4 regions of the Stappia indica genome follow, and region 1 is predicted to be linked to each of the others. Evidence: riboswitches for the same ligand, from Rfam matches in the RefSeq annotation. Region 1 holds a riboswitch; each other region holds the start of a gene.
The links. A riboswitch is a leader RNA that binds a small molecule or an ion and turns the genes downstream of it on or off. The one in region 1 is predicted to bind cobalamin.

Region 1 (7,800 bases):
TGTCGATGATCGCCTCGGCACCGATCTCGTAGGCATCCCGGTAGTATTCAAGATTCTCGTTCGTCATGTAGGGCGCCGGGTAGTAGACGCGGCCGATCTTGCCCTCCTTGCGGATCTCGATCTTGGAGGTGATCGGGTGGATCGAGGAGGTGGCATTGTTGATGTAGCTGATCGATCCCGTGGGCGGGACGGCCTGGAGGTTCCGGTTGTAGAGCCCGTCCCGGATCACCGTCTCCCTCAGGCGGACCCAGTCCTCGCGCCCCGGCACCTCGACGCCGAACCGGGCGAAGAGCTCGCGCACGGTCTCGGTCTCGGGCAGCCAGACCCGGTCGACATACTTGTCGAAGAACGAGCCGTCCGCATAGCGCGAGGCCTCGAAGCCGGCAAAGCTTCTGCCGCGCTCGCGCGCCAGCGCGCTGGAGGCGCGCAGGCAATGGAAAAGCACGACCGCGAAATACACATTGGTGAAGTCCAGCCCTTCGGGGCTGCCGTAGTGAATGCGCTCGCGCGCCAGGAAGCCGTGCAGGTTCATCTGGCCAAGGCCGATGGCGTGGCTTTCGTCGTTGCCGCGCCGGACCGAGGGTACGGATTCGATCGCCGACATTTCCGACACGGCGTTCAGCGCGCGCACCGCGGTTTCCACCGTGGCGCCGAGATCGCCGCCATCCATCGCCCTGGCGATGTTGAGAGATCCCAGATTGCAGGAAATGTCCGTTCCAAGGTGGCGATAGCTGAGGTCGTCGTTGTAGGTCGACGCCTCGTTGACCTGCAGGATCTCCGAACACAGGTTGGACATGGAGATCCGCCCGGCCACCGGGTTGGCCCGGTTCACCGTGTCCTCGAACATGATGTAGGGATAGCCGCTCTCGAACTGGATCTCGGCCAGCGTCTGGAAGAACTGGCGCGCATTGATCTTCTTCTTGCGGATGCGCGGATCGTCGACCATCTCGTGATAGGTCTCGGTCACCGAGATCTCCGAGAAGGGCCGGCCGTACACCCGCTGAACATCGTGCGGCGAGAAGAGATACATCTCCTCGTTCTTCTTCGCGAGTTCGAAGGTGATGTCGGGAACGACCACGCCCAGCGACAGGGTCTTGATGCGGATCTTCTCGTCGGCGTTCTCGCGCTTGGTGTCAAGGAAGCGCAGGATGTCGGGATGATGGGCATGCAGGTAGACCGCGCCTGCGCCCTGCCGGGCGCCGAGCTGGTTGGCGTAGGAAAAACTGTCTTCCAGCAGCTTCATCACGGGGATGACGCCGGACGACTGGTTCTCGATGCCCTTGATGGCCGCGCCGTGCTCGCGGATGTTGGTCAGCATCAAGGCGACGCCGCCGCCGCGCTTGCTCAGCTGCAGCGCCGAGTTGATGCCGCGCCCGATGGACTCCATGTTGTCCTCGATGCGCAGCAGGAAGCAGGAGATCAACTCGCCCCGCTGCGCCTTGCCCGCGTTGAGGAAGGTGGGTGTCGCCGGCTGGAAGCGCCCGGCAAGGATCTCGTGCATCAACCGCACGGCGAGCGCCTCGTCACCGCGCGCCAGGGTCAGCGCCACCATCACGACACGGTCCTCGAGACGCTCGAGATATCGCTTTCCGTCGCGGGTCTTCAACGTGTAGCTGGTGTAGTACTTGAAGGCGCCGAGGAAGGTCGGGAAGCGGAACCTGACCGCATAGGCCTCGTCCCAGATCCGGCGCAGGAATGCAGGCTCGTAGCCGTCGAGGACATGGGCCTCGTAATAGCCCTCCTCGACCAGATAGCGCAGCTTCTCCTCCAGCGAGTGGAAGAACACGGTGTTCTGGTTGACGTGCTGGAGAAAATACTGGCGCGCGGCCATGCGGTCGGCATCGAACCGGATGCGTCCCTGCTCGTCGTAGAGGTTCAGCATCGCGTTCAGGGCGTGATAGTCGAGCCCCTGCCATTCGGCGGGCACGGCCTTCGCGGGAGCGGCGTCGCTCACGTCGCGGTCGAGAGTTGCGTTTTCCAAAACCTGTCCAGTCCTTCCCTGACCCGGTCGAGATCGCTCGCCGTTCCGGCCAATTCGAAGCGATAGAGCAACGGCACGCCGCACTTGCGGGCGATCACGTCACCGGCCAGCGCGTAGAGCGCGCCGAAGTTGCGGTTGCCCGACGCGATGACGCCGCGAAGATGCCCGCGGGCGTCCGCGTCGTTGAGGAAGCGGATCACCTGCTTGTGGACGGCGCCGCGCCCCTCGCCGTCGGCATAGGTCGGGGTGACCAGGACGAACGGCGCGTCCGGCATGGGCATGGGATCGGCCGGCGACACGGGGATGCGCTCGGCCGCAAGTCCCAGGGCACGGACGAACCGGTCCGTATTGCCCGACCGCGACGAGAAATAGATCAGCCCGCCCATGGGCTTGCTCAGGCGAGCGCGGCGATCTTGTCTGGCCGGAAGCCGGCCCAGTGCTCGTCGCCCGCCATGACGACCGGCACCTGGCGATAGCCGAGCTCGCTCACGCGGGCCATGGCCTGCTCGTCCAGGGTAAGGTCGACAAGGTCGAACGCCAGCCCCTTGGCCGAAAGGGCACGGGTCGTCGCGGTGCACTGGACGCAGGCGGGTTTGGAATAGACGGTGATGCTCATCGGGAGTCCCTCGATCTCTGCCTGATGCGGGCGGCAGGGACAGGGACGCGAACAGTCGCGGCGAGGCCACGACCGTACGACGCCTCCGGGCCCACCGACCGGGTTCGTTACAAGGTCCTGGCAGGTCTCCTGGCTCGCGGGTCGTTGCCTTGGTCCGTCTTCCCGGGACCCGGTGGTCCCAGTGACATGCGTGGACGTCGGCTCGCCGCTTACAGTTGCGGGGGCAGCGCCGGACTTGCACCGGCTTCCCTTTTCATCCGCGCCGAATCGCGGACACCATGACAACACGATCTAGGCATGCCCAGCGCCTTGCGGTCAATATCTTGTATTCCGAACCCCACACCTCACGCGATATCGGGCCACCCGCCGGCGCCCGGCAGCGACCTGCCGCAGCGTGTTCCTCTGATGGGGTGTCGCCGGCATGGCTTTCGGCCTGCGCCGTCCTGACGACGACCGCCGGCGGCGGCGTTCCGCTCACGTCGGCGGACGGCAAGGCGGTCGCCAACGGCGCGCCGGGCAGCTTCACCACACGGCTGCACGCCGCCTACTGGACGCTGCGCGAGGAGGGCACGATGGGCGATCCCGTCGACTATTCCGCCGACAACCCGCAGGAGTGGCTCGGCTGAACAGGGGGCCGGGCGCGCGCCGTGACGCGCCCCGAACGCCGGCGGAGGGAGGGCGGAGCTGCCGGACGGAAAACGGCGCTGCATCGCTCGCGCGACCGACCGGGATCCGCGGGATCCGGCGACGCAAACGGCACAAGCAGGCGAACAAGCGCCTGCTCTGATCGTGCGATTTTATCGGATTTTCAGATCGAGGGGGAAGACTGGTGGAGCCAAGCGGGATCGAACCGCTGACCTCTTGAATGCCATTCAAGCGCTCTCCCAACTGAGCTATGGCCCCGTCTTCCAGTGTCTTGTCCGAAGCCCTTGGCCGGAAACCTCCGGGACCTTCCTGCTTCAAACTGTCCGGCGACGCTTGGGTTCGTCTTGCCGGTGCGGGCGGAAAATACGTCTTCCGCCCCTCAAGTCAAGCGGAATAATCCGCTTTCCCGAACAGGCCCTGAGGAAAACTTTCAGGGCCTGTGGACAACGCCGATTTCAGCGGTCGGTGTCCTCGTCGTCGCGCTCGAGCACGATGCCCGGCACGTCGTCGTCTTCCTCGTCCTCGTCGTCGATGAAGACGTCGTCGGCATCGTCGTCGGCGATGTCCTCGTCGACCTCGTCATCGTCGATGGCGACGGCGGTATCGCCTTCGGCCTCCGCATCGGCTTCCTCGAGGCTGACCATCTCGGCACCCTCGTCTTCCAGCTCGACGTCGTCCTCGTCCTCCTCGACCACGGCCGCAGCCTTGGCAGCGGTCTTCGCCCGCATCGCCTGGGCCACGATGAACACCGTGCCGCACTTGGGGCAGGTGATCGGATCGCGATTGAGGTCGTAATATTTCGTGCCGCAACCGCCGCACAGCCGCTTGGTGCCAAGATCGGGTTTTGCCACGTTTCCAACCCTTGTCTGCAGATAATCGGGCGTTCGCTTAAAGGCTACCCGGCTTCCTGTCAAAGCCTAATCCGCCCTGCTTCGTCAAACGCTTTATGGACCCGCCCCACCGCACTCCCCAGGGCACTCCCCCACACACTCCCCGGGGCATCTCCCGATGCGTTCCCCGATGCGTTCCCGCAAGCGTGTCGGAAGGGGCCGTCACCGGACGCTCGAGGGGCAACACCCACGGTGACGTATCGGTTCCAGCATGATACGAGGGGCAACGCAACAGTCGGCTTCAAGCTTTCGGAATCCAGCATGTCCCAATCCACCGCCGCAAGGCCGCTGACGGCCCGCTCCGGCGCCTCGCTCAAGGGCCGGGTCACCGTGCCCGGCGACAAGTCCATTTCCCACCGGGCCCTGATGCTGGGCGCACTGGCCATCGGCCGGACCACGGTGTCCGGCCTGCTGGAATCGGAGGACGTGCTCAACACCGCCGCCGCCATGCGCGCCTTCGGCGCCCGCATCCAGCGCGATGCATCGGGCCTGTGGAGCGTCGACGGCGCCGGGCTCGGCAGCCTCGTCGAGCCGGAGACGGTGATCGACTACGGCAATGCCGGCACCGGCGTGCGCCTTGCCATGGGCATCGCCGGTACCCATCCCATTGCGGCCACGTTCACGGGCGACGCCTCGCTGGTGAAGCGGCCGATGGGCCGCGTGCTGGAGCCCTTGCGGATGATGGGAACGCGGGTGATCTCGCGCTCCGGCGACCGGCTGCCGCTGTCGGTGCACGGCCCCGGCACCCCGGCGCCGATCAGCTACCGGGTGCCCGTGCCGTCAGCGCAGGTGAAGTCGGCGGTGCTGCTGGCCGGCCTCAACGCGCCGGGCCAGACCACGGTGATCGAGCCGATCCCCACCCGCGACCACACCGAGCGCATGCTCGCCGGCTTCGGCGCGACCATCCAGGTCGACCATGACGACGCCGGCGGCCGGGTGATCACCGTCACCGGCCAGGGCGAGCTGCAGCCGCAGGACGTCACCGTGCCGGCCGATCCCTCCTCGGCCGCCTTCCCCATCGTCGCAGGCCTGATCGTGCCGGGCTCGGATGTGACGGTCGCCGACGTGCTGCTCAACGAGCACCGCACCGGCCTCCTGACCACGCTGCAGGAGATGGGCGCGGATCTGGAGATCACCAATGTCCGCGAGACCGGCGGCGAGCGGCTGGGCGATGTGCGCGTGCGCCATTCGAAGCTGAAGGGCGTCGAGGTGCCGGCGAGCCGCGCGCCCTCGATGATCGACGAATATCCGGTGCTGGCCGTCGCCGCCGCCTTTGCGGAAGGCACGACGACCATGCTCGGGGTGGAAGAGCTCAAGGTGAAGGAATCGGACCGTCTTGCGGCGGTCGCCGCCGGCCTTCGCGCCAACGGCGTCGAGTGCGAGGAAGGCGAGAGCACCTTGCGGGTGCACGGGCGCAAGGGCCCGATCGGCGGCGGCACCGTCGTCACCCATCTCGACCACCGCATCGCCATGACCTTCCTGGTGCTGGGCCTTGCCGCCGACCGGCCGGTCACGGTCGACGACGGCGCCGTGATCGCCACCAGCTTCCCGAGTTTCGAGGCGTTGTTCGCAGAGCTCGGCGGCGACATCCGCGAGACGGGAGAGCAGGCCGCATGATCATCGCCATCGACGGACCTGCGGCCTCGGGCAAGGGCACCCTGGCGCGCCGGCTGGCGGACCATTACGGCCTGCGCCATCTCGACACCGGCCTTACCTATCGCGCGGTTGCGGCCGCGCTACTGGCCCGCGGGCTGCCGCTCGGCGACGAGGCGGTGGCGGTGGCGACGGCGCGCAATCTCGATCTCTCCCGCCTCGACCGCGACGTGCTGTCGGCGCACGAGATCGGCGAGGCGGCCTCGCGGATCGCGGTGCTGCCGGGCCTGCGCGAGGAGCTGGTGCGGGCGCAGCGTCGCTTTGCGCAGGAGCCGCCGGGCGCCGTCCTGGACGGGCGCGACATCGGCACGGTGGTGTGCCCGGATGCGGATGTGAAGCTCTATGTGGTGGCGAGCGCGGCCGAGCGTGCGCGGCGGCGCACCCAGGAGCTCCTGTCGAAGGGGCAGGAGGCCGACTATGCACGAGTGCTGGCGGATCTGGAGCGGCGCGACCAGCGCGATGCCGGCCGCAGCGTCGCCCCGTTGAAACCGGCGGACGATGCGGACTTGCTCGATACGTCGGAAATGGATATAGAAACCGCGTTCAAGGCGGCTGTGGATATCGTCGATAGCGTGCACGCAAGGTAGCGGTCACGAGATCGGCGCTTTTTCGCATCGCTCGCCCCGAGCCGGAGGATCTGCCCTCGCGCAGGTTTCCGCGCCCATCGGCCTCATGGTCCGGCTCGCCCGGGACCGGCCGGGCGAAGACTGGCGGATCGCGACATGTTGTTCCCTTTACGGTGAAGGACGGCCGCGCATTCCCCGCAAGACATGACTGAGCGTGCGGTTTCGCCTTCCGCCTCGCCGGCCTGCGCAGTCCCGTTGCCGAATGGCCGGGGACGGCGCGGAAGCAGCACCCGAAACGGGCGCTGCCGGACGGAGGAACCGCCTGGAACAACACAAACCCGCCGGCGACGAGCCAGACTTGGCTGCCAGGAGTTTCGATGAGCAGTTTGAACCCTACCCGCGATGAATTTGCCGCCCTTCTCGAGGAAAGCTTCGAGCAGCAGGAGCTGTACGAAGGTTCCGTCGTCACCGGCACCGTGATCGCCATCGAGAAGGATCTCGCGGTGATCGACGTCGGCCTGAAGGTCGAAGGCCGCATCGCGCTGAAGGAATTTGGCGTCAAGGGACGTGACGGCGACGATGCCGGCGTCTCGGTCGGCGACAAGGTCGAGGTCTATCTGGAGCGCGTCGAGAACGCGCTCGGCGAGGCCGTCCTGTCGCGCGACAAGGCTCGCCGCGAAGAGAGCTGGGTCCGTCTCGAGGTCGCTTTCGAGGCGAACGAGAAGGTCACCGGCCAGATCTTCAACCAGGTTAAGGGCGGCTTCACCGTCGACCTCGACGGCGCCGTGGCCTTCCTGCCGCGTTCGCAGGTGGACATCCGTCCGGTGCGCGACGTCGCGCCCTTGATGCACACCCCGCAGCCGTTCCAGATCCTGAAGATGGACAAGCGCCGCGGCAACATCGTCGTGTCGCGCCGTGTCGTCCTCGAGGAGACCCGTGCCGAGCAGCGCTCGGAGCTGGTCCAGAGCCTCGAGGAAGGCCAGGTCATGGAAGGCGTGGTCAAGAACATCACCGACTACGGTGCGTTCGTCGACCTGGGCGGCATCGATGGCCTGCTGCACGTCACCGACATCGCGTGGCGCCGCATCAACCATCCGAGCGAGGTCCTGTCGATCGGTCAGACCGTCAAGGTCCAGATCATCCGCGTCAACCAGGACACGCACCGCATCTCGCTGGGCATGAAGCAGCTCGAGGCCGATCCGTGGGACGGCATCGAGGCCAAGTACCCGGTCGATGCCAAGTTCACGGGCCGCGTGACCAACATCACCGACTACGGTGCGTTCGTCGAGCTGGAGCCGGGCATCGAAGGCCTGATCCACGTCTCCGAGATGTCCTGGACCAAGAAGAACGTCCATCCGGGCAAGATCGTCTCCACCTCGCAGGAGGTTGAGGTGATGATCCTGGAGGTCGATCCGGTCAAGCGTCGTATCTCGCTCGGTCTCAAGCAGA
Region 2 (7,800 bases), 1.7 Mb from region 1:
TCTCCGAGGTCGAGCCGTCGCCGATCCAGCCGGCGGCGATCTTGGTGTCGTTGGAGATCGCCGAGGCCATCGCCCAGCCCACCGCCTGGATGAACTGCGTGCCGAGATTGCCCGAGATGGTGAAGAAGCCGTGGTCGCGCGCCGAGTACATCACCGGCAGCTGGCGGCCTTTCAGCGGGTCGGCAGCGTTGGAGTAGATCTGGTTCATCATGTCGGTCATGGGATAACCGCTGGCGATGAGCAGACCGGCCTGCCGATAGGTGGGGAAGTGCATGTCGCCGTCCTGCAGCGCCATGTGGAAGGCGCAGGACACGGCCTCCTCACCCAGATGCTGCATGTAGAAGCTGGTCTTGCCCTGGCGCTGCGCCTTCAGCATGCGCTCGTCGAACTGGCGCAGGGTCAGCATGTGGCGCAGGCCCGTGCGCAGCGCCTCGGCGTCGAGCAGCCCCGCCCAGGGGCCGACCGCTTCGCCGGCCTTGTTCAGCACGCGCACGACCGAAAAGGCCATGTCGCGCATGTCCTCCGGCGCTTCATCGATGGCCGGCCGGCGCACCGCACCGGCGCGCGGGATCTCGAAATCGGAGAAGTCCGGCGTGTCGCCCGGCCGGCAGCCGGGCTCGGGTACGTGAAGGGAAAGCGGTCGTGGAGCGGTCATGAAAACTCCTTCGTCGACAAGTGTGCAAGTCCGTCCGGCGCGCACCCGGCGCACCGCGGGGCAATTCAGGAACGGTCGCGCTCGGCCAGCATGGCACGGGCGACGATCACGCGCATGATCTCGTTGGTGCCTTCCAGGATCTGGTGCACGCGCAGGTCGCGGACGATCTTCTCGATGCCGTAATCCTCGAGATAGCCGTAGCCGCCCAGCATCTGCAGCGCGTCGTTGGCGACGCGGAACGCGGTGTCGGTGACGAAGCGCTTGGCCATGGCGCAATGCTTGGTCGCATCCGCGGCGCCCTGGTCGAGCTTCCACGCCGCCTGGCGCAGGAACACGCGCGCGGCCTGCAGCTCGATCTCCATGTCGGCGAGGCGGAACTGCAGCCCCTGGAACTGGTCGATCGTCTTGCCGAAGGCCTTGCGCTCGCCCATGTAGCGGGTCGCCGCGGTCAGCGCCCCTTGCGCGCCGCCGAGCGCACAGGCGGCGATGTTCAGCCGGCCGCCGTCGAGGCCCTTCATGGCATAGGCGAAGCCCTTGCCTTCCTCGCCGAGCAGGTTCGCCGCCGGCACCGCGCAGTCGTCGAACTGCACCTGGGCGGTCGGCTGCGCCTTCCAGCCCATCTTGTGTTCCGCAGCGCCGAAGGACAGGCCCTCGCTGCCGTCCTCGACCACCAGCGTCGAGATGCCCTTGGGGCCGTCTTCGCCGGTCCGGCACATCACCACATAGACGTCGGAATAGCCGCCGCCGGAGATGAAGGCCTTGCTGCCGTTCAGCACGTAGCCCTCGTTCGAGCGCGCCGCGCGGGTGCGCAGGGCCGCCGCGTCCGAGCCCGAGCCCGGCTCGGTCAGGCAGTAGGAGGCGATGCTGTCCATGCTCGCGAGCGGGGCGAGGTAGCGCTCGCGCAGCGCCTCGCTGCCGTAATTGGCGATCATGCCGGCGCACATGTTGTGGATCGAGATGAAGGCCGCGACGGAGGGGCAAGCCTCCGACAGCGCCTCGAAGACCAGCGCCGCGTCCAGCCGGGTCAGGCCGGTGCCGCCATACTCTTCCGGCACGTAGAGCGCGCCGAAGCCGAGTTCGCCCGCCTGGCGCAGCACCTCGCGCGGAATGGTGCCGGCCTTTTCCCAGGCATAGGCATGGGGCGCGATGGCCTCCCGGCCGAAGTCGCGGGCCATGTCGAAAATGAGGGTCTGCTCCTCGGACAGCGCAAAATCCATGTACGGCGCCTCCTCGCCTGAAATGCGCCCGGTTCCTGACGATGGCATGAGTTGCGGGCCCGTGCACCGGGGGTGTCGGGCGGTCAGGTCTCGGGTGTTTCCAATACTATTGCCCGCTATGCGTGAAATTTCATGCTGAATTTGCTTCGATTTTACCCATGTGTGAAATATCCTTCTGCAATGACGCGATATGAAGGAGGAACGTGTTGTGGCGCGACAGCTTGATGACATCGACCGCCGCATCCTCAAGGCGCTGGTCGCCAACGGCCGCCTGTCCAACACGGAGCTGGCGCGCGAGGTCGGCCTGTCGCCGAGCCCGTGCTGGCAGCGGGTGCGGCGGCTGGAGGAGGAGGGCGTGATCTCCGGTTACACGGCGGTGCTCGACCACGAGGCGCTCGGCGTCGGCGAGACGGTGATGATCGAGGTCTCGCTGGAGCGGCACGACCCGGAAGCGCTGGAGGGCTTCGGCAAGGCGATGGCGGAGATCCCGGAGGTGCTGGAGGTCTATCTGATGGCCGGCGACTGCGATTATTTCGTCAAGGTCGCGGCGAGCGGCACCAAGGGCGTGGAGGAATTCCTGCGCGAGCGGCTGTTCCCGATCCCGGGCCTGCGCCATTCCAAGTCGAGCTTCTCGCTGCGCTGCCTGAAGAAGGTGACGTCCTGCGTGCCCGGTTGATCAGCCCTATGGCTCGCGGGTCAGCAGGGCCAGCACGAAGACCGCGCCCAGCGACGTGGTGACGATGCCGATGGGCAGTTCCTGCGGCGCCAGCAGGGTGCGCGCGGCGATGTCGCTGACCAGCAGCAGCGCGGCGCCGGTGAGCGCGGCCACCGGCACGAAGCGCCCGTGCATCGGCCCGGCAAGCGCGCGGGCGATATGCGGCACCATCAGCCCGACGAAGCCGATGACGCCGCTGATCGACACGAAGGCGGCCGTTGCGAAGGCGCACACCAGAAAGGTCGTCCGTCGCAGCGCCACCACGTCGACGCCGAGCGTGCGCGCGGTGTCCTCGCCGGCCAGCAGCGCGTCGAAATTGCGGTGGCGAAAGAAGGCGAAGGCGAGGATCGCGGCAAGGCCGAGGGCCGCGATCGGCAACAGGTCCCAGCGGGCAAGGCCGAGCCCGCCCAGCGTCCAGAACAGCACGGAATGGGCGGCCCGCTGGTCGCCGGCAAAGACCAGGTAGTTGGTCAGCGCCATGAACAGGAACGAGACCGCAAGCCCCGCCAGCACCAGCCGTGCCGGCCCCCGGTCGCCGAGCCGGGCGATCAGCGCCAGCACGATCACCGAGGCGGCCATGCCGCCGGCAAAGGCGGCGAGCGGCAGCGTCCACAGGCCGAGAAGATCGCCGGTGACGGTGATCACCAGCACCGCCCCGGCCGCCGCGCCCGAGGACAGGCCGAACAGGAACGGATCGGCCAGGTCGTTGCGCGTCGTCGTCTGCAGCAGGCAGCCGACCGTGCCGAGCCCGGCCCCAACCAGCAGCGCCAGCAGCGCCCGCGGCAGGCGCAGGTCCATGACGATGCGCGCCGTCGGCCCGTCGCCGCCGGCCAGCGCGTCGATCACCGCGCGCACCGGCAGCGGCGTCGAGCCGATGGCAACGGCGGCCACCAGCAGCGCGATGACCGCGAGCAGGCTTACCGTCAGGACCAGCGCCAGCCGCATGGCTCAGAACGCCTCCGGATGCATCGCTCGGGCGAGCCGCTCGATGCCCTCGATGTTCGCCGGTCCCGGCGTCAGTTCCTCATAGCGCAGAGGCAGATAGCGGGCGTTCTTCACAGCTTCGGTCTGGCTCATCACCGGATGGGCTTCCAGGAAGGCGCGCAGCTTGTCCGCCCCGCCGCCGTCCTGGTAGTCGAGCAGGATGATGAACTGCGGGTCGGCCGCCGCCACCGCCTCCCACGAGGTGGTGCCCCAGCTGGTCTCCATTTCGGCGGTGACGTTGCGCCCGCCGGCCGCCTCGATCATTGCCGTCGGCATGGCGAAGCGCCCGGCGGTGAAGGGCTTGTCCTCGCCGGAATCGTAGAGGAACACCTTCATCTCGCGGTTCTCGCCGATGCGCGCGGCGAGCTCCGCCATCCGCGCTTTCCAGCCGTCCACCAGCGCCTGCGCCTCGGTCTCCTTGCCGAAGATCGTGCCGAGCCGCAGCATGTCGCCATAGAGCAGGTCGAGCGAGGCTTTGGGCCGCGCCTTGTCCAGATGGACGCAGCTTTCGGTGAGGATCAGCGTCTTGATGCCGTGCGGCGCCAGCGTGTCGGGGGTAACGTCGCCGCCCGGCTTCATGCCGTAATACCAGCCGGCGAAGAACAGATCCGGATCGGCGGCAACGAGATTTTCCAGCGTCGGATATTTCGGCGCGATCTCGGGGATGTCGCCGCGCTTGCGGTCGAACGCCTCGCTGGTCTTGTACCAGCCGCTGATGCCGCTGACGCCGACCATGCGGTCCTGCAGGCCGAGCGCGAAGGCCATCTCGCTCATGTTGATGTCCTGCACCACGATGCGTTCGGGCGCCGCCTCGAAGGTCAGCGGCGTCCCGCAATTGTCGACGGTGACGGGAAAGGCGAGGGCCGGCGCGGCGAAGGCCATCGCGGCGGCGAACAGGGACAGGCGCTTGAGGCCGGAACGGGTCATGGGGGACAGACTCCTGGTGAGGATGAAAAACCGTGAAAACTCTGGAAAAAGGTGAGGGCGCGGCTCAGCCGCGCGTTGCCACCGCACGCAGATGCGGAGCACCGGGTGCGGCTGGTCGGGGTGCCTCTCCCGGCAGGGTTGCGGCGCCGAACCGCCCTTCGATCGGGATGTCCAGCACGCTGATCTGGCGGGCCTCGACCGGATGCTGCATCCGGTGCATGTCGACGCTGAAGACCGCGCGCACCCGCTCGCTCGACAGCACCTCGACCGGGTGGCCGTGGGCGACCAGCCGTCCGTCCTGGATCAGCGCCACATGGCTGGCGAAGGCTTCGATCAGGGTGAGGTCGTGCAGGGCCGCCACCACGGTGATGCCGAGGCCGGAGACGAGGCTGAGCAGCTCGCCGCGCGCCAGCGGATCGAGATGGTTGGTCGGCTCGTCCAGCACCAGGATGCGCGGGCGCTGGCAGACGGCGCGGGCGATCTTCGCCCGCTGGCGTTCGCCGCCGGAGATCTCGCCCATGCGCCGGCCGGCAAACCGCGTCAGGTCGGCCAGCGCCAGCGCCTCGTCGGTCGCCCTGGTGCTCGCCTCGCGCCCGCCGGTGCGGTGATGCGGCAGCTGGCCGAGCGAGACATATTGCGAGACGGTCAGCCGGTCGCAGCTTTCCTCGCTCTGGCCGACATAGGCGATGATGCGGGCGCGCTCGGTGATAGGCACGTCGCGATACGGCTTGCCGCCGAGCCGCATCTCGCCGCCGGTCGGTTCGCTCAGCCCGGCGATCAGCCGGATCAGCGTCGACTTGCCGGCACCATTGGGCCCGGCGACGACGAGGATCTCGCCGTCATGCACATGCAGCGTCAGGTCGGAGAGGAGCGCATCCGCGCCGCGCGGCCGGTAGCCGACCTTTTGCAGCTCCAGCACCACCGGGGTTCCGCTGTGATGGCTCATGCGCTGTCCCTCCGCCCCGGCACTCCGGGGGCGAAAGCGGGCAGGGCGGGCATGCGCGCCAGCGTCTTGCCCTTCAGCCCGTCCGGGCGCTGCAGCGAGGAGCACCAGCCGTCCTCGAGCTCGGCATATTGCCGGGCGAAGGCGACAAGCGTCTCCACGTCGCGCGCCGGCTCGATGTCGCCAAAGAGATAGCTCGCCTTGCACTCGGCCTGATAGGCGACCGTGCAGGGGCGCGAGCAGCCGGCCATGCAGGCCGCGCCCTCAACGCTCACATGCGCCAGACCGTTTTCGGCAAGCGCCGCGTTCAGGGTCTCGATGAGGTCCGCACCCGGGCGCGCGCGCGTTTCCGGGTCCCGGCAGGTGGTGCATACGGTGATGCAGTGCCGGCGCATTTCAGGCGCTGCCTCCATGCGGCGTTCGCCGAGCGCGAGATCATGCGCCATGGCGCTGCCCCGCGCGTTCGGCCGCAAGGTTCGGCAGGCTGCGGACAAAGACCCTGGATGGGCGGAAGATGGAATCGTTGCGTGTCATGGCTACCTTCCCGGAACACCCCGTCCGGTCGTCGTTGCGGGAGATGGCAGGTCTCCTGGCTCGCGGGTCCGGCCCGGCCGCGCCTTCCCGCCCGGCTTCGGGCAGTGGCATCGTGCGGCTGGGCCTGGGCCATTCGTCCGGTAAAGGACGTCGGCCCCGGCCGCTTACAGTTGCGGGGGCAGCCACGGTCTCGGCCCCTGATGGGTACGCCTCACCGTGTTCCCTTTTCATGCCTCTGGCGGTTCGGCCGTCGGCAACCATCGCCGCCAAACTGGCAGATGACGGGGACCGCTTCAAGGCCAATCACCCAAAGCCATCGTCGCTGGTTCAGGTCGTGGACTCATAATTGTGCCGGAAACGGCGTCCGGTCGGGCAAAGATATGCCAGGAGGATCGCGAGGGCCGGGGCAGGTCCCCCGGCCGAGCGGTCCGACGCCGCAGATCGCAGCTCGACCGACGCCCTTCGGGTATGCCGGAACCCGCCGGCAACAGCGTCGCAAACCCTTGAAAACCTGATGGTTTCCTGCGGTCTTGCTTCTTGTATCCGATCGGGTTCGGGCATACCGTTTCTCGTCAGAATTATGAGTTCACGACCTAGGCCGCCGCGCTGCCCCAGGCGGGGAAGGGGTCGTCGAGCCCGGTCCAGCGCTCCGGATGGAAGCCGGTGTCGGCGACCAGTGCCGCGTCGAGCTCGGCCCGGATCGCCGCTTCATCCATGCCGGCGGTGCCGATGAAGACGATCTCCTGCCGCCGGTCGCCCCACACGGGATGCATGTAGGGCTCCATCGCCCGCCGCCAGTCGGGCGACTCGGGCCAGTGCTGGCGCGGCACCGCCGACCACCACAATCCGCGCTTTTCGGTGGTGACGAAGGCGCCGGCCTGGCTGATCTCGCCGACGAACTGCGGCCGCGTCGCCAGCCAGAAGAAGCCCTTGGCGCGGATCACCCCCGGCCAGCTCTTGTGCACGAAGCGGCTCAGCGCGCGCGGGGCGAAGGGCCGGCGCGCCCGGTAGACGAAGGAGCGGATGCCGTATTCCTCCGTTTCCGGCACATGGTCGGCAAAGCCGTTCAGCTCCTTGAACCACAGCGGATGTTCATGCGCCTTTTCGAAGTCGAAACGGCCGGTGCCCAGCACGTCGCGCAAGGGGACCGCCGAGCGGTCGGTTTCCATCACCACCGCGTCCGGGTTCAGACCGCGCACGATCTGGCGCGCGGCTGCAAGGTCCTGCGGGCGGGCATCGCTCACCTTGTTGAGGATGATCGTGTCGGCGAACTCGATCTGGTCGACGAGCAGGTCGACCAGCGTGCGCTCGTCCTCCTCGCCGAGCGATTCTCCCCGCTCTGTGAGGAAGTCGGTGGAGCCGTAGTCCTTCAGGAGGCTTGCCGCATCCACCACCGTCACCATCGAGTCGAGCCGCGCCACGTCGCTCAGGCTCTCGCCCTCCTCGTCACGGAACTCGAAGGTCGAGGCGACCGGCAGCGGCTCGGAAATGCCGGTGGATTCGATCACCAGGTGGTCGAAGCGGCCTTCTGTCGCCAGCGCCTGCACCTCGCGCAACAGGTCCTCGCGCAGCGTGCAGCAGATGCAGCCATTGGTCATCTCCACCAGCCGCTCCTGGGTTCGCGAGACGTTGCCGCCGCCCTCGCGCACCAGGCTGGCATCGATGTTCACCTCGCTCATGTCGTTGACGATGACGGCGACCCGCAGCCCCTCGCGATTGTTGAGGATGTGGTTGAGCAGGGTCGTCTTGCCGGCGCCCAGAAAGCCGGACAGGACGGTGACGGGGAGGCGATTGTCCATCGCGAAAACTCCTGGTTGACGGCGGG
Region 3 (7,800 bases), 860 kb from region 1:
GACGGGTGATCGCGGTCTTGTAGGTCTCGTCCATGACGGTGGAGACCGGCGCCCGCGCCGCGTCGCGGATCGGGATGGTGAGCGAATAGCCCTTCACCGGATAGATCGGCAGCTTGATCCCCAGCGGGCGCAGGGCAGCCGGCGAATGGGCGGCCAGCGCCAGCACATAGGCATCGGCCTTGCGGGTGCCTTTCGAGGTCAGGACCTCGGAGATCTCGTTGCCTTCGCGCGAAAAGCCGATGAACTGCGTGCCGAAGGAAAAGCGCACGCCGAGGCTTGCTGCCATCTCGGCAAGGCGGGTGGTGAACATCTGGCAGTCGCCGGTCTCGTCGTCCGGCAGGCGCAGGCCGCCGGCGAAATCGGCCTTGGCGTGGGCGAGCGCGGGTTCTGCGGCGATGCAGCCCTCGCGGTCGAGCACCTCGCAGGGGACGCCGAACTGGCGCAGCACGTCGACATCCTTGGCGACGCCGTCGAGCTGGCTTGCCGAGCGGAACAGCTGCAGCGTGCCGAGGCTGCGCCCGTCATAGGCGATGCCGGTCTCCTCGCGAAGCGCGCGCAAAAGGTCGCGGCTGTATTCGGCGATCGGCACCATGCGCGCCTTGTTCACCGCATAGCGCGCCGAGGTGCAGTTGCGCAGCATCTTCAGCATCCAGCCCCACATGGCGGGATCGGCTTTCGGCCGCACCACCAGCGGGCCGTGCCGCATGGTCAGCCAGCCGAGCGCCTTGAGCGGCACGCCGGGACCGGCCCAGGGGGCGGAATAGCCGGGCGAGACCTGGCCGGCATTGGCGAAGCTCGTTTCCATGCCTGCCGCCTCGCGGCGCTCGATCACCTCGACCTCGTGGCCGGCGCGGGCGAGATACCAGGCGGTCGCCACTCCGATGACGCCGCCGCCGAGAACCAGAACCTTCATGACTTGACTGCCCGATGTTGCGGCACCCTCAGGAGAAGAGGCGCCAGAAGAAGACGATACTCATCACCGTGCCGACCGTGATGACGATGGCCCGCACTGCCTGTCGCGGCAGGGCCTTGGCCACCGGCGCGCCGGCATAGCCGCCGATGGTGGCGGCGACCATCATCAGCACGGCCTGCGGCCAGCTGACGAGACCGGCCGCGGCGAAGGTCGCGACCGAAATGGCGGAAAGGACGAAGGAGAGGGCGGTCTTGAGCCCGTTCATGGCGTTGAGATCGCGCATGCCCCACAGCGAGAACAGCGCCAGCAGCACGATGCCGAGGCCGCCGTTGAAATAACCGCCATAGATCGACACGAGGATCGTGCCAACAGGCCCGCCGGGCGCAAGCCGGCGGCGGCGCGCCCAGCCCTGCAGCCGGTCGCCGAAGGCGAAGGCGAGCGTTGCAAGCAGCAGCAGGAAGGGGACGACGGCCGAGAAGGCCTCGTTGGAGGAGACCAGCAGCAGCAGCGAGCCGATGAAGCCGCCGACCGCGGTGGCGATAACGACCTTGGCAAGAAGCGCCCGGTCGAGGGCGGCGATCTCCTTGCGAAAGCCGGCGACGCCGCCGAGATAGCCGGGAAGCACGGCGACCGCGCTGGTCGCATTGGCCGCGACCACCGGCACGCCGGTAAAGACGAGCGCGGGGAAGGTCAGGAACGTGCCGCCTCCCGCGATCGTGTTGAGCATGCCGGCGGCGAACGCGGCCGCCGCCAGCACCATGTAGTCGAGCATGGGTGGGTGTCCTCTCTCTTGTCCCTTGCGCGGATTTCCCTCAGGCAGCCGAGGGGCCGGGCTCTTCCGGCCCGTTATATCCGCCGGCGCGATGGCGGTCTGCGCCTGCCAGGGCGCCATGCACCAGTTTCAGCACGGGACGGCGGCGCGCCGGCTCCGGCATCGCCTGCGCTGCCGTCTCGCCGGCCTCGCTGCCGCCATTGCCGCCGCTGCGGCGGGCCGCTTCCGGCTGGTAGTGCACCTTCTGCAGCACGATCCGCTCCTGGCGGCCGGAGGCGTCCGTCAGAACGAATTCCTCGCCCTCCGACAGGCCGAGCAGGGCCAGCCCCCGCCGGGTGGTGATCGGCAGGAACATGCCCATCGGCATGGACAGGTGGTCGTGCGAGATCACCCGCGTGTCGGGCGTGCGGCCGTCGACGGCATAGGTGACGCGGCTGCTCAAGGTGGCGACCGTCTCCGGCACGTCCTCGCGGAAGACGATGGTGGCCGCCTCGATCTTGCGCTTGAGGATCGGCACGAGAGGGTCCTCGCGGCCGCGGCGGCGGTCGCGCATCACCTCGAGAATGGTGAAGTCCTTGGTGGTCAGGATGCAGGTGTCGATGGACATCGCAGGTCTCCAGCGCTCCGTCCGCGGAGCGGCAAAGGTGAAACGGATCGGAGTTCCCCTGGCCGCGTTCAGTCGCGGCACAGGGGTTAGGATCCTGCGATGAGACACCCTCCGAAAATCGCCAGCCGGTCGCGCGGCTTCGGCTCGGTGGTCGGTGCGGTGGCGGCAGTCATGCCGGCCGGGCCTCGGCCCCGGCCGGGACGGGGAGCTCGACGCTCTCCACGGTCAGCCGGTGGGTGCGCCCGTCCAGCGAGGTCCAGTCGATGGACTGGCCGGCGGACAGGCCGATCAAGGCGGCGCCGATCGGGGTGAGGACGGAGATCTTGCCCTCGGCGATATTGGCATCGCCCGGGAAGACCAGCGTCACGGTGCGGTCCTCGCCGGCATCGGTGGTGAAACGCAGCCGCGATCCCATGCGCACGACATCGGCGGAAATGCGCCGGTCGTCGACGACGCGGGCGCGGTCGAGCTCGCTCGCCAGCTGATCCGCGACAGCGGGATTGCGGGTGGAAATGGAGTCGGCAAGCCCGGACAGCCGCTCGTGGTCCGAGCGGGTCACGGTGATGGCGGGCTTGCGCTTCTTCTGGGTGGCTGGAGCCATTCTCGGCATCCTTGCAATGTTGTAAGGCCGCCGACGCACGAGAGCGCGCGTCGAGCGGTCATGATCTGTTGTGGGAAGTTGTTCGCCGCCTGTGTGGCCTGCTGTCTGCCCGTGAGGGGACGAGCCGGCCTGTGCCCCGCGGCCGGGGCGCGACGCGACCTAGCCGGGGGTCAGTGTCCCGCGATGGGGCACACCCTGAAAATGGAAAGCAGGCGCGGAGCGGTCGTGTACATCCCCCGAAGGTCGGTGCTTGCGGGGAGAAAGTCAAGTCGTGGCTTTGCGGGATGCCGGACAAGGGGTGGATTCGCCTGCTCAGGCGAGCGCGCCTCGCGCCCCGCCGCGCCGGGAAGTCATCTAACGCAGCGTCCGGCTGCACCTGCATTCAGGACATTGACAGGAGATTGACTCTGGCGCGCGAAACCGCTCTCATTCGAGGCGACAGAGGTTCCGGACATGTCCGGATGAAAAGGGAACACGGTGAGGCGTACCCAACAGGGACCGAAACCGTGGCTGCCCCCGCAACTGTGAACGGAGAGTGGACGTTCGAAGGCCACTGATCCTGCCGGCAAAGGCAGGGTTGGGAAGGTGAATGTCCGCGATGACCCGTGAGCCAGGAGACCTGCCCCTGTCGGTCACCCGACCTTCGATACGGGGTGTGTCGAGGCGCGGCTTTCCGTTGAGGTGACACCCGAAAACCGCCTGCGCCCGCAGGCCGCTTCCTTGCGTCTTCGCGCGGGGGGGCGCGCCCGCGTTCGCCGGCTCGTGCCGTATCGCGACGGAGCGCCGAGGGGCGTTTCGGCGCACGTCAGGGGTGTGTCTGGATGAGTTCGATTTTGCGTGGCGCCTTGCGCGCCGGGCCGTTGGCTGCCGTGGTTGGGGCCGGAATGGGAGCTGTCGTGGGTGCGGCGCCGGGCGATGCCCGTGCCCAGGGCTTTGAAGAGGAACCGACGCAGCTTCGCCGGATCGTCGTGTCGGCCGGGCGCACGCCGGTCGCCGCCGAGGCCGTGGGCCGGGCGCATACGGTGATCACCGGTGAGGAGCTGGAGACGACGCAGACGCGCTATGTCGCCGATGCGCTGCGCAAGGTGCCGGGCCTTGCCGTGTCTCGCACCGGCGGCAATGGCGGCATGACGCAGATCCGCATCCGCGGCTCGGAAGCCAACCATGTGCTGGTGCTGATCGACGGCGTCGAGGTGGCGGCGACCTCCAGCGGCGAGTTCGACTTCGGCGGGCTGCAGGTCGCCGATATCGACCGGATCGAGGTGCTGCGCGGCCCGCAAAGCGCCATCTACGGCTCCAATGCCAGCTCCGGCGTGATCGCCATCACCACCAAGGGCGGCATCCGCAACGACCTGGAAATCACCGGCCGGACCGAGCTGGGCACCGACAAGACGGTGGCCGGGCATGTGGGCGTGCGCGGCGGCGGCGAGAGATACGACATCGCGGTCTCCGGCGCCTGGCGCCAGAACGAAGGTTTCAACATCTCGCAGTTCGGCTCGGAAAAGGACGGCGACCGCAACGCCACGCTGAACGGCCGCTTCAACTGGGACATCACCGACGCCCTGAGCCTCGACCTCAGCGCCCGCTATGTCGACCGCAAGTCGGACACGGACGACCAGGACTCCGCCTGGCCGCCGACGCCGACCGAAGGCCTCGTCATCGACACGCCCGGCCACAACGCGACGAAGGAGTTCTACACCGGCGTCGGCCTGTCCTGGTCGCTGTTCGACGACCGCCTGGTGCAGAAGGCGCGCGCCGAATACACCGGCCTGGAGCGCCGCGGCCTCAACGGCGGCAGCATGAACGGCAATGACGACCGCCGGCTGCACCTGAGCTATCAGGCGACGGTGACGGCGGCGACGCCGGACTTCCTCGATGCCGAGCACAGCCTGACGGGTGCCATCGAATGGGAGCGCGAGCACTACAAGAACGCGTTTCCCGCCTTCGATCCCTCGCAGATCCCCGGCAAGCAGCGCGACCTGACCAGCTATGTCGCCGAGTATCGCGGCGAGTTCCTCGACGCCCTGTTCTTCAGTGCGGGCCTGCGCTACGACCGCAACGACCAGTTCAAGGACACGCTGACCTACAGCGCCAGCGCCGCCTATCAGCTGCACGAGACCGGCACGCGGTTCCACGCCTCCGTCGGCACCGGCGTCACCAACCCGACCTTTTCCGAGCAGTTCGGCTTCATCCCGGCGACCTTCACCGGCAACCCGAACCTGCAGCCGGAGAAGAACTTCGCCTGGGACATCGGCATCGAGCAACGGTTCTGGGACGGGCGGGCGGTCGCCGACGTGACCTATTTCAACGAGCGGCTGGAAGACGAGATCTGGACGCCGTGGGTGCCGGGCGTCGGCTCCTCGCCGGCCAACATGGCGGGCATCAGCCGGCGCCAGGGCATCGAGGTGTCGCTTGGCGTCGAGCTGCTGGCCGACCTCTACGCCAAGGGCACCTACACCTATCTCGATGCGACCGAGCCCACAGGCCTGCAGGAGGTGCGAAGGCCCAAGCACTCGGCCTCGCTCAGCCTGACCTATGCCTTCCATGACGGGCGCGGCAACCTCTTCCTCGACACGATCTTCAACGGCCGGATGAAGGACAGCGAGTTCATCAGCGCAACGCCGCAGACCCGGGTGACGCTGTCCGAGTATTTCCTCGTCAATGTCGGTGCCGACTACAAGGTCTCCGACAATTTCACGCTCTACGGCCGGGTCGAGAACCTGCTCGATCAGCAGTACCAGGAAGTCTACAGCTACAACTCACAAGGATTGACCGCCTATGCGGGCATCAAGGCAAGCTTCTGACGCGAAGCGGGCGGCGGCGAGGGGTGTCCTCGCCGCCCTGCTGGCGCTGTCGTTTCCGGCCCCTGCCGCTCTGGCGGCAGGCGATGCGCCCCGGCGCGTCGTCTCGATGAACCTGTGCACCGACCAGATCGCCATGCTGGTGGCAGCGCCCGGCCAGCTGGTCTCGGTGTCCTATCTGGCGGCGAGGCCCGATGTCTCCCTGATGAGCGGGCAGACGGCCGGGCTCGCCCTCAATCACGGGCTGGCGGAGGAGATCCTGCGCCTCGACCCCGACCTGGTGATTGCCGGGACCTATACGCGGCGGGCGACGGTCAACCTGCTGCGGCGCCTGGGGCGCCGGGTGGAGGAGTTTGCTCCGGCGAACAGTTTTGCCGACATTCGCGAAAATGTCCGACGGATGGGCGATCTTCTCGGCCGCAAGGCACAGGCCGCGCGGCTGATCGCCGCCTTCGATGCGGAGGCGGGCGCCCTTGCCGCCGCACCGCCGGACGAAGATGCTCCGGTGCTCGGCTCCTTCGGCGCCAACAGCTACACCACCGGCGGCGGCACGCTGGAAAACGAGATCGTCGGCGCGGCGGGCCTGCGCCATCTCGGCGAGGAACTGGAGATCACCGGGACGACGCGGTTGCCGCTGGAGGCATTGGTGCTGGCCGACCCGGACTATGTGCTGCTGTGGGAGCGCTCGCTCGGCGATCCTTCGCGCGCAGCGGAAATCCTGCGCCATCCGGTGCTGGATGCGCGCTTCGGCGGCGAGCGGCGGGTTTCCGCCGACAGCCGCGCCTGGATCTGCGGCACGCCGCTGACGCTGGAGGCGGTGGCAAAGCTGCGGGCGGAGATCGGCGGCCAAGCGTCGCTGCCCCGGGAGAGGGTGCAATGACCGCGGACCGGCGCTATCCGTTGCTGCTGGCCGGCCTTGGCCTGCTGGTCGTGCTGCTGTTCCTCGCCTCGCTCGGGATCGGCCAGGTGTGGATCGATCCGCTGACGCTCGCCGCGGCGTTTCGCGACACGCAAAGCGCAGAGGCGCTGATCCTCGCCGAGATCCGCCTGCCGCGCACGCTGCTGGGGGCGGCCATCGGCGCGATCCTCGGCCTGTCGGGGGCGGTGCTGCAGGGCTTCCTGCGCAATCCGCTGGCCGAGCCGGGCCTGCTCGGCATTTCCGCGAGTGCCTCGCTCGGCGCGGTGATCGCCATTTATGCCGGGCTGACGGCGCTGCACCCTTATGCGCTGCCGCTCTGCGCGCTGGCCGGGGCGCTGATCGCGGTGATGCTGGTGCAGATGCTGGTGGGGCGCTCCGGCGATATTCTGGTCATCATCCTCGCCGGTGTCGCCCTGTCCTCGCTCGCCGGGGCGCTGACCTCGCTGGCGCTGAACCTGGCGCCGAGCCCCTTTGCGGCGCTGGAAATCGTCTTCTGGATGCTCGGCTCGCTGACCGACCGCAGCCTCGTCCATGTCGGGCTGGCGCTGCCCTTCATCCTGGTCGGCGGCGCGATGCTGGCGCTGACGGGACGAGCGCTCGACGCGCTGGCGCTGGGGCCCGATGTCGCCCGCAGCCTCGGCGTCAACCTCGACCGCACCCGCGTGCTGGCGGTGGTGGGAACCGCTATCGGCGTCGGCGGGGCGACGGCGGTGAGCGGCGCCATCGGCTTCGTCGGGCTGATCGTGCCGCATCTGCTGCGCCCGCTCGTCGGCCACCGGCCCTCGCGCCTGCTGCCGGCCAGCGCGCTGGGCGGGGCGGCCTTCCTGCTGGCTGCCGATATCGCCGTGCGGGTGGTGATGCCGGACCGGGACCTGAAGCTCGGCGTCGTCACCGCCATTCTCGGCGCGCCGTTCTTCCTCTGGCTGCTGATCAGCCTGCGCAGGAGGACGGCATGATCCGTCTCGACTGCGAGAGCGTCGCCGTGCGCCGGGGCGCGCGCGAAACCCTGCGGGGGGTCTCGTTTTCCTGCGAGCGGCCGCAGCTTGTCGGCGTGATCGGCCCGAACGGGGCGGGCAAGTCGACCCTGATGCGGGCGATGACCGGATTGCAGCCCCACGCGGGCAGCATCCGCTGGGGGGGCTGCGAGCTGGCCGCGATGCCGGCAAGTGAACGCGCCCGGCTGATCG
Region 4 (7,800 bases), 1.7 Mb from region 1:
AACACGATCACCGTGCAGGTGATCCTGATCGTCGCCATCACCTCCATCGCGCTGGTCTCGGTGCTGCGCGGGCTCGACGGCGGCGTCAAGGTGCTGTCGGAGATCAACATGGTGATCGCCGCGGTGCTGCTGCTGTTCGTGCTGTTCGCCGGCCCGACGGTCGCGATCCTCGGCGATTTCGTCACCGGTCTCGTGGCCTATGGCGCCGACCTCCCCAGCCTGTCGAACCCGATCGGCCGTACCGACGACGACTACCGCCAGGGCTGGACGGCCTTCTACTGGGCGTGGTGGATCTCCTGGTCGCCCTTCGTCGGCATGTTCATCGCCCGGGTCAGCCGCGGCCGCACGGTGCGCGAGTTCATCACCTGCGTGCTGATCATCCCCTCGCTCGTCTGCGTGCTGTGGATGGCGGTGTTCGGCGGCGTTGCCATCGACCAGGTCCTCTCCGACCCGGCGACCAGCGCGGTCAAGGCCAACGTGATCGACAGCTACAGCCCGGAACTGTCGCTCTTCGCGATGCTCGAGGGCCTGCCGCTCGCCTCCATCACCTCGACCATCGCCATCGTGCTGGTCATCGTGTTCTTCGTCACCTCGTCCGACTCGGGCTCGCTGGTGATCGACACGATCACCGCCGGCGGCAAGGTCGACGCGCCGGTGCCGCAGCGCGTGTTCTGGTGCACCTTCGAGGGGCTGGTGGCCATCGTGCTGCTGATCGGCGGCGGCCTGGGCTCGCTTCAGGCGATGGTCATCTCGACCGGTCTTCCCTTCACGCTCGTGCTGCTGCTCATGTGCGTGGCGATCTTCAAGGGTCTGCAGACCGAGGAGCGTTGACGCACAGCGCCTCGCTTCTCGGGGCACAGGGGGAACGGGCGCGGCCTTGACGGGCCGCGCCCTTTTTCATGCCCGCCTGCGGGTCGTTCTGCCTGATTTTCCGCCGCCCCACGCACCCCTCTCCCCCCTTGAGGGGGAGATGTCGGCACAGCCGACAGAGGGGGGTGAACTGCGCCGGCCTGCATTTCGTTTCGCCGGCTCCCGCGCTCCTCCCTCTCCTCTCGTCATTCCGGGCAAGCGAAGCGCGAGCCGGAACCGGAGAGGCACGGTGCCCGCCCCCATGCCCGAGCGCGTCCGCAAGCGCCCCCGGCTCCCCGGTCCCGGCTCGGCGCTTGCGCGCCGTCCGGGAAGACGCCGGAGGGGCTTGCGCGTGGTCTCGCACAAAAAGGGGATGCGCCCACGCCGATGCGTCCTCGCAACCGCTCTGGCAGCCAATAGGCCCCGGCGCGCGCTTCGCTTGGCCGGGGTGACGGCAGAGGGGAAGCCAGGGCCGCGCCACTTTCTCAGGCTGTCATCAACTCAGATCGTTGAGGTGGTCTCTCAGTCCGGCAGTGAAGACGACGACGATCTTTCGCAACTCGGCGAGGAAAGCACGTCGTCCGCCTCACCCAAGGGCTGTCGTCCCGGTTTCGGCGAAGCCGAAGACCGGGAACCAGTACCCCCGAACGGTTCGGGCGAGGCCTCAGCGCTGCCGCAGGAACGCCGGTGGTGGCTAGCTTCGCGCTGCCATCAGCCCCGGCGGATACTGGACGCCTGCCTGCGCAGGCGTGACAGCGGAGGGTGGAACGAGTGCCGCCCGCCTCACGTCCGCTCTGGAAACCAATAGACCCCGGGTCGCGCTACGCTTGCCCGGGGTGACCTCGGTGGGGTGGGTGGGGTGACGGCGGAGGCATGACCTTGCATCTCCTCCGAGGTCATCCCGGCCGCAGGCGAAGCCGGAGAGCCGGGAACCATTGGCAACCCCGGCAGGTGTTCTTCGCTCCAACCTCCCCTGGCGTCATTCCGGGCAAGCGAAGCGCGACCCGGAACCGGAGAGGCACGGTGCCCGCCCCCATGCCCGAGCGCGTCCGCAAGCGCCCCCGGCTCCCCGGTCCCGGATCGTCGGCCTTCGGCCTCGTCCGGGAAGACGCGGGGAACGGTCGAGTGCCACAAGCACCCGCTGCGGATGCCGATGGTTTCCGCCTCTGCCTGATTTCCCGGCGGGAAACGCCGTATTGCGAACAGGATCGGACGAAAATTGATCTTGTCACACCGACGCCCCGCCCTCTAGCATTGCAGATCGATGGTACCCGCGAGGCAAAGCCGGACGCGGGTGAAAAGGGAACACGGCGAGGCGTACCCAACAGGGACCGAATCCGTGGCTGCCCCCGCAACTGTGAGCGGCGAGCGCTGTCCGAATGCCACTGGCCCCAAGCCGGGAAGGTGGACAGGCGCAATGAACCGCGAGCCAGGAGACCTGCCATCGGCCGCGGCGCGAGCCTTTCTCGCGTCTTTCCCATAGCTCCGCGCACGGTGGGTGCGCCAAGGAGGCTGAACATGCATATCGAACCCGGCGTCGTCGACGGCGCCAAGATCCTTCTCAGCGTGGCGACCGCTGCCGCCTCCGTCGGCCTGATCGGCAAGATGGCGATCGATACGATACGCCGCGACGGGGGCTTTGCCGCCCTGGTGGTCCGCTCGGTGATCGCGACCGCGCTGGTCTTCTGTTTCTTCGAGGTGCTGCCGACCAAGCCGGTCGGCGTGTCCGAGGTCCACGTCATTCTCGGCTCGACGCTCTATCTGATTTTGGGCGCCGGTCCGGCCGGCATCGGCCTTGCGCTCGGCCTGCTCACCCAGGGCCTGTTCTTCGCGCCGGCCGACCTGCCGCAATACGGCATGAACCTGACGACGCTGATCGTGCCGCTCTTCGCCATGAGCCTGCTGGCGCGCAACATCATCCCGGCGAAGACCGCCTACAAGGACGTCAGCTACAAGCAGGCGCTGGCCTTGTCGACCAGCTACCAGGGCGGCATCGTCGTCTGGGTCGCCTTCTGGGCGCTCTATGGCGGCGGCTTCAGCGCCGAGAACCTTGCCAATGTCGGCAGCTTCGGCCTCGCCTACCTGACGGTGATCATCGTCGAGCCGGTGGTCGACCTTGCCGTGCTCGCCGGCGCCAAGCTGTTCGACAAGGCCCGCACCGGCCTCGTCTTCCAGCAGCGCCTCTACCACGCTGCCGCCTGACGGCACGCCTTGCCGGCCGCACGTTGCGGCCGGTTTCCTTTCGGGGCCACGCCTCCAACACCTTGGAACCGGCGACCTGAAAAACAGCCTGAAAGAAAGAGAAGCCTGACAGGACCCGAAGCACTGGCGCGACCCATTCCGGGGCGTCCTGATCGACTTGAGAAAAGGATCGACTGCATGACGAGGTTCACCCTTTCCCGGCGCGCCCGCGCCGCCGCCTTCGCCGCGACCTCCGCCGCCCTGGCGCTTACCGCGACGCCGGCCCTTGCCCATCTCAATCCCGGCGAGCACGGCTCCTTCGCCGCCGGCTTCAGCCACCCGCTGTTCGGCGCCGACCACATCCTGGCGATGATCGCCGTCGGCCTGTGGGCCTGGCAGATCGGCGGCCGCGCTGTCGCCCTCGTGCCGGCCGCCTTCGTCGGCACCATGCTGCTCGGCTTCGCCCTCGCGCTTGCCGGCGTCTCCCTGCCCTTCGTCGAGCCGGCGATCCTCGCCTCGGTCGTGGCGCTCGGCCTGCTCGTGGCGCTGGCCGTCCGGCTGCCGGTTGCCGGCTCGGCCGCCGTCGTCGCCGCCTTCGCCCTGTTCCACGGCCATGCCCATGGCGGCGAGATCGGCGCGGCAACCCAGTTCGCCTACGGCGCCGGCTTCGCCCTCGCCACCGCCCTGCTGCATGCCGCCGGCATCGCGCTCGGCAATGGCCTCGGCAAGCTCGCCTCCTCGCGCGGCCACGCCCTGACCCGGGTGCTCGGCGGCCTGACGGCGCTCGCTGGTGCCGCCCTGCTCATCGGTGGGTGAGCGGCCACCACTTTACCGCCCTCAGCCCGAGCGGGGATAACCCGCTCGAGCGGGTGCTTTTCGGCCCGTGACCCGGTCCGGAGGCAGGTTTTCGCGAGATTGAGAGCGCATTCTCGAAATTCGCGCCGTTTGCATCGGAATTTTGCAAAATCCGTCTCGAAATTTGCGAGGCCGGGAACACGCATGAAAACGCCCGGGCGAGCGAGACCTCGTCCGGGCGTTTTTCGTTTGAATATCAGCCTCTTAAACCTAGGCCTTCGCGTCTCGCTGCGCGATCCAGTCGTGGTCTGGGTGGTTCTTGAAGCGCCATTTGCGCAAGGGGCCGGCCATCACGTTCAGATAGTACATCTGGTAGCCGTAGGGCGCGCCGCACGGATGGTGGCCTTTCGGGACCAGCACGACGTCGCCGTCCGACACCGCCATCGTCTGGTCGAGGCTGCCGTCCTCGGTGAAGACGCGCTGGATGCCGAAGCCCGTCGACGGGTCGAGACGGTGGTAATAGGTCTCTTCCAGATAGGTCATGTCGGGATAGTTGTCCTCGTCGTGCCGGTGCGGCGGATAGGACGACCAATGGCCCTGCGGCGTGAAAACCTCGGTCACCAGCAGGCTGTCGGCGACGTCCTTGTCCTCCATCGCGATGGGATGGATGTAGCGGGTATTGGTGCCCTTGCCGCGCTCCTCGAAACCGATGTTCTCGATCATGCCGGCCTCGTGCCCGCCGCTGCCCGGCGCGGTACACACGGCCAGCGTCAGCTCGGTCGTCGCCCTAGCCTCCCAGGTCGAGCCGTTCGGCACATAGAGGCAGTGCGGCGGCTTGCGCTCGAAGACGCTCAACCGATCGCCCCGCTCGCCGAAGGAGACCCCGCCGGCGCTCAGCTCGGCCCGTCCCTCGACCAGCACCAGGATCGCCTCGCGCTCGCCCGTCGCCTCGCTCGCGCTCTCGCCCGGCGCCAGCCGGTAGAGCGTGAACCCCACATAGGACCAGCCGGCGCTCTGCGGCGTGATGTCGTGCACCTTGCCGTGCTTACCCTTTGGTTTCACCAGCAGATCGGCCATGGCATCGCTCTCCCTGATTGTCTGCGCCCGGGCTTTGCGGCCCCGGCTTATCCCCGGTCGAGGCCGGTCTCGCGGGCGAGCGCCTTCAGCGCCTTGAGGCCCATCGACTGGTAGGTGACGGGATCGCGAACCTCCGGGTCCTGCTCCGCCTCGATGACCAGCCAGCCCGAATAGTCGTGCTCCGCGGCGGTCTGCAGCACCGGCGCGAAATCGACCCCGCCTTCGGGATCGCCCGGCACGGTGAACACGCCCCGGCGTACGCCTTCCAGGAAGCTCAGCCCCTCCTCGCGAACCTGCGCCATCACATCCGGACGCACGTTCTTGGCGTGGATATGTGAAACACGGCCCATGTGCTTTGCGGCAAGCCGCGCCGGATCGCCGCCGCCGAAATACGCGTGGCCGGTGTCGAGCAGCAGCCGCGTCGCCGGGCCGGTCAGCTCCATCAGCGCGTCGATTTCCTCTTCGCTTTCAATGATGGTGCCCATGTGATGGTGGTAGACCAGCGGCACGCCTTGCGCCGCGCAATGGGCCGCGACCTTCTCCAGATCGGCGCAAAAGGCGGCGAACCGGTCCCTGTCGAGACGCGGTCGGTCGTTGACCGCAACCCCGTCATTGCCGTGGATAGCGTTGGAGGTCTCGCAGGCGATCAGCACCGGCGAGCCCATCGCCTTCAGCCGCGCCAGATGCTCGCCGATGGCCTCGATCTCGGTCTCGGCCGAGCGGGTCAGCAGATGCAGCGAGTACCAGGCCGAGACGAACTTCAGCCCGTGCGGCGCCAGCGTTTGCGCGAGCTCGGCTGGATCGGTCGGAAACTTGTGGCCGTTCTCGATGCCGTCGAAGCCGATCTCGGCGGCCTGCGACAGGCAGGTTGCGAGCGGAATATGGGCGCCGAGGCTCTGGTCGTCGTCGTTGGACCAGGCAATCGGATTGGTGCCGTAGAGGATCATCTGTTGCGCCTTCAATGGGTCGAAGCGGAGTGAAGACTAGTCGACAAGGCTCTGTTTCTTCAGGGCATTTTCGTAAGACGCGCGGGCGGAGCGGACCTCCTCGCGGGTCGAGACCTCCGGCACGGCAACGTCCCACCAGTGGCCGCCGGCCTCGGTCGTCGCCAGCGGATCGGTGTCGATGACGATGACGTGGCTGCGCTCCGACGCCCTCGCCCGGACCAAGGCCGCCTCGAGACCCGCGATGTCGTCGACCTTCTCCGAGATCGCGCCCATCGAGGCGGCATGGGCGGCGAAGTCGATGTCGCTCGGCACCACATGGCGGGCGGTGTCGAGCAGGTTGTTGAAGCTCTCGCCGCCGGTCGCCCGTTGCAGGCGGTTGATGCAGCCGAAGCCGCGATTGTCGAGCAATACGACAATGAGCTTGCGGCCCAGCATCACGGAGGTCGCGAGCTCGGAGTTCATCATCATGTAGGAGCCGTCGCCGACCATGACGACGACCTCGCGCTCGGGCTGCGCCATCTTGGCGCCGAGCCCGCCGGCGATCTCGTAGCCCATGCAGGAGAAGCCGTATTCCATGTGGTAGCCCATCGGCCGGGCGGCCTTCCAGAGCTTGTGCAACTCGCCCGGCAGGCCGCCGGCAGCGCAAAAAACCACAGCGTTTTCATCGACATTGCGCTGGACGGCGCCGATCACCTGGGCATCGCTCGGCAGCGCGTTGCCGTCGGGCGGCGGGGCCGTCGCCGCATCCACAGCCGCGATCCACTCGCGCTTCAGATCGGCCGGCGGGGGCGCGAAACGCCGCTCTCCAAGCGCCCGCCCCAGCGCCTCCAGCCCGTCGCGCGCATCGGCGCAAAGCGGCACGGCGCCATGCTTGGCCGCATCGTAGGGCGAGACGTTGAGGCTGACGAGCTTGCGGCCCGGCCGTGCGAACAGCGACCAGGAGCCGGTGGTGAAGTCCTGGAAGCGGGTGCCGACGCCGAGCACCACGTCGGCCTCGGCGGCGACCGCATTGGCGGCCGAGGAGCCGGTGACGCCGACCGAGCCGAGGTTGAGCGGATGGTCCCAGGCGAGCGCCGACTTGCCGGCCTGGGTCTCGACGACCGGGATGCCATGGCCTTCCGCGAAGCGCACAAGAGCCTGATGCGCAAAGGAATAATGGATGCCGCCGCCGGCAACGATGACGGGCCGCTCGGCATTGGCGAGGAGCCGCGCCACCTCATCGAGCTCGACCGGGTCCGGCTGCGGCCGGCGCATGCGCCAGACCTTCGGCGCAAAGAAGCTCTCCGGCCAGTCGAAGGCCTCGGTCTGCACGTCCTGGCAGAAGGCCAGCGTGACCGGGCCGCATTCGGCCGGATCGGTCATCACCCGGAAAGCGCGCGGCAGCGCGGTCAGCAGCTGCTCGGGCCGGGTGATGCGGTCGAAATAGCGCGAGACGGGGCGGAAGCAGTCGTTGACGCTGACCGTGCCGTCGCCGAAGTCCTCCAGCTGCTGCAGCACCGGGTCGGGCGCGCGGCCCGCGAAGACGTCGCCGGGCAGGAACAGGACCGGCAGCCGGTCGACATGGGCCATCGCCGCGGCGGTCAGCATGTTGGTGGCGCCGGGGCCGATCGACGAGGTCACGGCCATCGCCCGGCGACGGCCGAGCTGCTTGGCATAGGCGATGGCCGCATGGGCCATGCCCTGCTCGTTGTGGCCGCGCCAGGTCGGCAGCTCATCGCGCACGCCGTAGAGCGCCTCGCCGAGGCCGGCGACATTGCCATGCCCGAAGATCGCCCAGACGCCGGCGATGAAGGGCACCCCGTCCTCGTTCATCTGCCGGCAGAGATAGCGCGTGACGGCCTGTGCCGCCGTCAGCCGGATGGTCGTCGTCATGCCGCTCTCCCGTCTGCCGCCCGCGCCCGGTCCCAGGCCGCGCAAAGCGTTTCGTATTTCGACGCCATGAGCGCGATCG

Region 2: linked by a shared signal. The riboswitch ahead of GH266_RS23100 (DUF1636 family protein) and the one ahead of nrdH (glutaredoxin-like protein NrdH) in region 1 are both predicted to bind cobalamin.
Region 3: linked by a shared signal. The riboswitch ahead of GH266_RS19655 (TonB-dependent receptor plug domain-containing protein) and the one ahead of nrdH (glutaredoxin-like protein NrdH) in region 1 are both predicted to bind cobalamin.
Region 4: linked by a shared signal. The riboswitch ahead of GH266_RS22850 (energy-coupling factor ABC transporter permease) and the one ahead of nrdH (glutaredoxin-like protein NrdH) in region 1 are both predicted to bind cobalamin.

The regions. Positions count from the first base shown of each region.
Region 1 covers NZ_CP046908.1:3,361,569-3,369,368, reverse strand. The annotation lists gene nrdE (class 1b ribonucleoside-diphosphate reductase subunit alpha) at 1-1,954, opposite strand, end outside; gene nrdI (class Ib ribonucleoside-diphosphate reductase assembly flavoprotein NrdI) at 1,951-2,367, opposite strand; gene nrdH (glutaredoxin-like protein NrdH) at 2,376-2,597, opposite strand; cobalamin riboswitch at 2,700-2,893, opposite strand; gene GH266_RS15790 (hypothetical protein) at 3,008-3,223, shown strand; tRNA gene GH266_RS15785 (tRNA-Ala) at 3,425-3,500, opposite strand; gene GH266_RS15780 (TIGR02300 family protein) at 3,698-4,093, opposite strand; gene aroA (3-phosphoshikimate 1-carboxyvinyltransferase) at 4,394-5,749, shown strand; gene cmk ((d)CMP kinase) at 5,746-6,372, shown strand; gene rpsA (30S ribosomal protein S1) at 6,729-7,800, shown strand, end outside.
Region 2 covers NZ_CP046908.1:5,082,377-5,090,176, forward strand. The annotation lists gene GH266_RS23070 (3-methyl-2-oxobutanoate dehydrogenase (2-methylpropanoyl-transferring) subunit alpha) at 1-655, opposite strand, end outside; gene GH266_RS23075 (acyl-CoA dehydrogenase family protein) at 721-1,872, opposite strand; gene GH266_RS23080 (Lrp/AsnC family transcriptional regulator) at 2,081-2,548, shown strand; gene GH266_RS23085 (FecCD family ABC transporter permease) at 2,555-3,532, opposite strand; gene GH266_RS23090 (ABC transporter substrate-binding protein) at 3,536-4,498, opposite strand; gene GH266_RS23095 (ABC transporter ATP-binding protein) at 4,563-5,444, opposite strand; gene GH266_RS23100 (DUF1636 family protein) at 5,441-5,887, opposite strand; cobalamin riboswitch at 6,004-6,252, opposite strand; gene GH266_RS23105 (GTP-binding protein) at 6,569-7,774, opposite strand.
Region 3 covers NZ_CP046908.1:4,225,949-4,233,748, forward strand. The annotation lists gene GH266_RS19635 (D-amino acid dehydrogenase) at 1-913, opposite strand, end outside; gene GH266_RS19640 (sulfite exporter TauE/SafE family protein) at 942-1,685, opposite strand; gene GH266_RS19645 (GreA/GreB family elongation factor) at 1,726-2,292, opposite strand; gene rnk (nucleoside diphosphate kinase regulator) at 2,462-2,893, opposite strand; cobalamin riboswitch at 3,319-3,534, shown strand; gene GH266_RS19655 (TonB-dependent receptor plug domain-containing protein) at 3,790-5,697, shown strand; gene GH266_RS19660 (ABC transporter substrate-binding protein) at 5,672-6,574, shown strand; gene GH266_RS19665 (FecCD family ABC transporter permease) at 6,571-7,569, shown strand; gene GH266_RS19670 (ABC transporter ATP-binding protein) at 7,566-7,800, shown strand, end outside.
Region 4 covers NZ_CP046908.1:5,022,631-5,030,430, reverse strand. The annotation lists gene GH266_RS22855 (BCCT family transporter) at 1-831, shown strand, start outside; cobalamin riboswitch at 2,098-2,309, shown strand; gene GH266_RS22850 (energy-coupling factor ABC transporter permease) at 2,368-3,051, shown strand; gene GH266_RS22845 (HupE/UreJ family protein) at 3,229-3,846, shown strand; gene iolB (5-deoxy-glucuronate isomerase) at 4,096-4,902, opposite strand; gene iolE (myo-inosose-2 dehydratase) at 4,950-5,849, opposite strand; gene iolD (3D-(3,5/4)-trihydroxycyclohexane-1,2-dione acylhydrolase (decyclizing)) at 5,886-7,721, opposite strand; gene GH266_RS22825 (bifunctional 5-dehydro-2-deoxygluconokinase/5-dehydro-2-deoxyphosphogluconate aldolase) at 7,718-7,800, opposite strand, start outside.